One region of the Kitasatospora sp. NPDC056651 genome, then DNA from elsewhere that is predicted to be linked to it. Evidence: riboswitches for the same ligand, from Rfam matches in the RefSeq annotation. Region 1 holds a riboswitch; the other holds the start of a gene.
The links. A riboswitch is a leader RNA that binds a small molecule or an ion and turns the genes downstream of it on or off. The one in region 1 is predicted to bind S-adenosylmethionine.

Region 1 (2,196 bases):
GCGCCATCCCGCTGCCGTGCAGTACGGCGGATTCGGGGAACTCGGCCGGCTCGACCTCGGCGGAGAGGTCCACCAGGCGGTAGGCGTTGCCGCGCGGGGTGCGTTCGCGGTAGCCGAGCAGGCGGCACGCTTCGAGGAGCCCGGGGCCGGCCAGCCAGGTGTCCGGGCCGCAGCGGGCGGCGCCGACGGTGACGTCGTGGTAGCCGCGGTCGTACAGCAGGTCGATCAGGTGCTCCACCAGGGCGGTGCCGACGGCGGTCGCCGGGTCGCCGTAGGCGGAGGCGCCCGGGGTCAGCAGCACCGGGACCGCCGCCGGATCGCCGCCGGCCCGCTCGGCGAGCCGCTCCCAGAGCCCGGCCCGGGCGACCGCCTCCGCCAGCAGGTCCGCGGCGGAGCGCGGCCGGACCCGGGTGGAGCGGACCACGGCGGCGACGACGGTCACATCTCCCCCAACGCCGTTGGACGGCCTTCCCGTTGGCGCCCGTCCGGGCCATCGCTGAATTACCGGAAAGTAGCTCGAAAGAGGTTTGAAGCGATGCTACTGCCCAGAGGTCGGATGCGAGGGGCGGGACGCGCGCTCGTGTCCCCGCGGGCCCGGGCGGCCCGGCGGTCGGGCCGCCCGGGAGGGCCGCCCGGCAGGTCCGCCCGGCAGGTCCGCCCGCGCGCCGACCCGGTCAGGGGTTGCGCAGGGCCTCGGTGAGCCGGTGGGCCGCCTCCAGGACGGCCTGGGAGAGCTGGGCGCCCGGGTGGCGGGTGAGCCGTTCGATGGGGCCGGAGACGGAGACGGCGGCCACCACCCGGTTCGACGGGCCCCGCACGGGCGCGGAGACGGAGGCGACGCCCGGCTCCCGCTCCCCGATGGACTGGGCCCAGCCCCGGCGCCGTACCCCGCTCAGCGCGGTGGCGGTGAACCGGGCGCCCTGCAGCCCCCGGTGGAGGCGCTCGGGCTCCTCCCAGGCGAGCAGGATCTGCGCGGCGGAGCCGACCTTCATCGGCAGCGTGACGCCCACCGGCACGGTGTCGCGCAGGCCGGTCAGCCGCTCGGCGGCGGCCACGCAGATCCGGACCTCGCCCTGGCGGCGGTAGAGCTGGGCGCTCTCCCCGGTGATGTCGCGCAGGTGGGTGAGGACCGAGCCGGCGGCGGCCAGCAGCCGGTCCTCGCCGGCCGCCGTCGAGAGCTCGGTGAGCCGGGGGCCGAGGGCGAACCGGCCCTGCATGTCACGGGTGACCAGCCGGTGGTGTTCGAGGGCGACCGCCAGCCGGTGGGCGGTGGGGCGCGCCATGCCCGTGGCGGTGACGAGTCCGCCCAGGGTGGCCGGGCCGGCCTCCAGGATGCCGAGGATCGTGGTGACCTTGTCGAGCACGCCGACGCCGCTCGTGTTCTCCATGGATGGGTACTCCAGTCTCAGTGCCCGCGAGCAGTGGGTGGTCCTGCTCACGGCGGCTCCCGGCGGGAGCCGGGGGTGGTCAGCGAGGACGGGCCGGAGAAGTCGGCCGATTGCCTGCGCCGGGCACGAGACGGGTACGCGGAAGGGCCGGGGCGGTCAGCGCCCGGGCGAAGGACAGCACAGAGAGCACCGTGTCTCCTCATCTTTTCCCGCGCCACATTGGCGACAGGCCGGAGTTGGCACTGACCCCGGACGGCACGGCGTGTACTTCGGACGCCGGGTCGATCGGGGAGTTGCCGGGGCTTCGTAGGGCCGGTCCCTCCACCCCTCTGGATGATTCGCGACGAACGATACCCAGCTCCGGGCGCCTCGCCAAACGGCGCCCCTTCCACCGTGCGCCGGCCAGGACCCTGACCACGGTCCTGTCCCCGGCCCTGACCACGGCTCTGACCAGCACTGTTTCAGCGGGGACGCGGCTCGGTCAGGCCGGCCCGGGAGTCCTGGCCGGCGCCGCCGGGGGCCGTGGCGTCCCAGGCGTGCAGGGCGGCGAGGGCCGCGGTGCGCTCGGGCGCCGTCGGCCGGGTGCCCTCCGGGGCGAGCAGGTAGTCGGCGACCGGGGTGAGCAGCAGGGTGGCGGCTCCGGCGGGCAGGAGCAGGGCCTCGTCCCACTGGTAGCGGGTGACGGTGCGGCGCAGCAGGGTGCCGTGGCGCGGCCGGGGCGGGCCGGCGGAGGTGCGGCGGCGGCGGAGTTCGGGCTCGATCTCGCTCTCCAGGGCGGTGCGCACCTCCCGCAGGGGGCCGAGCGGCA
Region 2 (2,196 bases), on a different contig from region 1:
TGGGCCAGCGCGTCCAGGCCGGCCAGCTCCAGGGCGTCGACCAGCAGTCCGAGCTCGACGCCGTAGCCGGTGGGGAAGGGCAGCCGTTCGAGCAGGGAGCGGCGGGCCGCGTACTCGCCGCCGAGGGGCTGGACGAAACCGGCGAGTTCCGGCCAGTGGAGGTTGAGCAGGGGCCGGGCGACGAGTTCGGTGACCCGGCCGCCGCCGGCGGGCAGCACGGCGCCCTCCGACTCCAGCGGGCGGTCGTACATGGCCTTGACCAGCTGGATGGACTCGTCGGTCAGCAGCGGGCCGACGATGCCGGAGACGAAGGCCGGGTCGAACTCGCGCAGGTCGGCGTCCACGAAGCAGACGATGTCGCCATGGGTGACCAGCAGCGAGCGCCAGAGCACCTCGCCCTTGCCGGGGACGGCGGGCAGCCGGGGCAGGATGGCGTCGCGGTGCTCGACCCGGGCGCCGGCCTCGGCGGCGACGGCGGCGGTGGCGTCGGTGGAGCCGGAGTCCACCACGACGAGTTCGTCGACCAGCGGGAGGCGTTCCATCAGCTCGCGGCGGATGGTGCGGACGATGTCGCCGACGGTGGCCTCCTCGTCCAGCGCGGGCAGGACCACGCTGACGGTGCGGCCGGTGCGCTCCTTGGCGGCGAGGAGGGTGCTCACCGGCCGGTCGGCCGCGCTCCAGGAGCGGCGGCGCAGCCAGGACGCCGCCTGCGGGAGGAGCTCGGGGGTCGGTTCGGCGGGCACGGGAGTCTCCTCGGCGGGGTCGGGTGGAACGGGTCATCTCGCGTGGCGGACAGTCCCGTTCATGGGTTGACGCCTTCGGATACAGTCTTCGTACAGCGGTCGGACCTTCGCACGCCGGGGTCACCGTTGAGCGCCACCACAATTTCACAAGCTCATCCAGAGGGACTGAGGGAACGGCCCGTTGACGTCCCGGCAACCTTCTCGCCCGGCCGTCGTCACGGAGGCCTCCGGCGGGACAGGTGCCAATTCCGGCCTGTGGCGCGACCGTGCCACGGGGAAGATGAGGAGAGAGGCCTCGCCATCATGGCTCTTGACACCGCCGCACCCGTTTCCGTGGACCTCGGCCCCGCCGCCGCCCTGTCCTGTCGGGAGTGCGGCACCCGCTTCCCGCTCGGCCCCAGCTTCGCCTGCCTGGAGTGTTTCGGCCCGCTGGAGATCGCCTACGAGTTCGGCAGCGAGGGCGCCGAGGAGCTCCGCAAGCGGATCGAGGCCGGTCCCGCCTCCATCTGGCGCTACGCGCCGCTGCTGCCCGTCCCGGCCGACGTGGCCTCCAAGCCCAACCTGAACCCGGGGTGGACCCCGCTGGTGAAGGCGGACAACCTGGGCCGGGAGCTCGGTTTCACCGCCCAGCTGCACGTCAAGGACGACTCGGGCAACCCGACGCACTCGTTCAAGGACCGGGTGGTCGCGTGCGCGATCGAGGCGGCCCGGGCGTTCGGCTACACCACGCTCTCCTGCTCCTCCACCGGCAACCTGGCCGGCGCGGTGGGCGCGGCCGCGGCCCGGGCCGGATTCCGGTCCTGCGTGTTCATCCCGCACGACCTGGAGCAGGGCAAGGTCGTCATGGCCGGGGTGTACGGCGGCGAGCTGGTCGGCATCGAGGGCAACTACGACGACGTGAACCGCTTCTGCTCGGAGCTGATCGGCGACACGGCCGGCGAGGGCTGGGGCTTCGTCAACGTGAACCTGCGGCCGTACTACGGCGAGGGCTCGAAGACGCTGGCGTACGAGATCTGCGAGCAGCTCGGCTGGCGGCTGCCGGAGCAGATCGTGATCCCGATCGCCTCGGGCTCGCAGCTGACGAAGATCGACAAGGGCCTCCAGGAGCTGATCAAGCTCGGCCTGGTCGAGGACCGGCCGTACAGGATCTTCGGTGCCCAGGCCGAGGGCTGCTCGCCGGTGTCGGCCGCGTTCAAGGCCGGCCGGGACGTGATCAAGCCGGTCAAGCCGGACACCATCGCCAAGTCGCTGGCGATCGGCAACCCGGCCGACGGCCCGTACGTGCTGGACATCGCCCGCCGCACCGGTGGCGCCGTGGAGGACGTCACGGACGCCGAGGTCGTGGCGGCGATCCGGCTGCTGGCGCGGACCGAGGGCATCTTCGCCGAGACCGCGGGCGGGGTGACCGTCGGCGTGCTGAAGAAGCTGGTGGAGACCGGTCAGCTGGATCCGG

Region 2: linked by a shared signal. The riboswitch ahead of thrC (threonine synthase) and the one ahead of ACFRAR_RS19895 (IclR family transcriptional regulator) in region 1 are both predicted to bind S-adenosylmethionine.

Annotation. Positions count from the first base shown of each region.
Region 1 is NZ_JBHTWX010000048.1:14,771-16,966, reverse strand. It holds gene ACFRAR_RS19900 (DUF362 domain-containing protein) at 1-442, opposite strand, end outside; gene ACFRAR_RS19895 (IclR family transcriptional regulator) at 675-1,388, opposite strand; SAM riboswitch class I at 1,585-1,728, opposite strand; gene ACFRAR_RS19890 (hypothetical protein) at 1,850-2,196, opposite strand, start outside.
Region 2 is NZ_JBHTWX010000113.1:14,953-17,148, reverse strand. It holds gene ACFRAR_RS31880 (glucosyl-3-phosphoglycerate synthase) at 1-743, opposite strand, end outside; SAM riboswitch class I at 893-1,030, shown strand; gene thrC (threonine synthase) at 1,047-2,196, shown strand, end outside.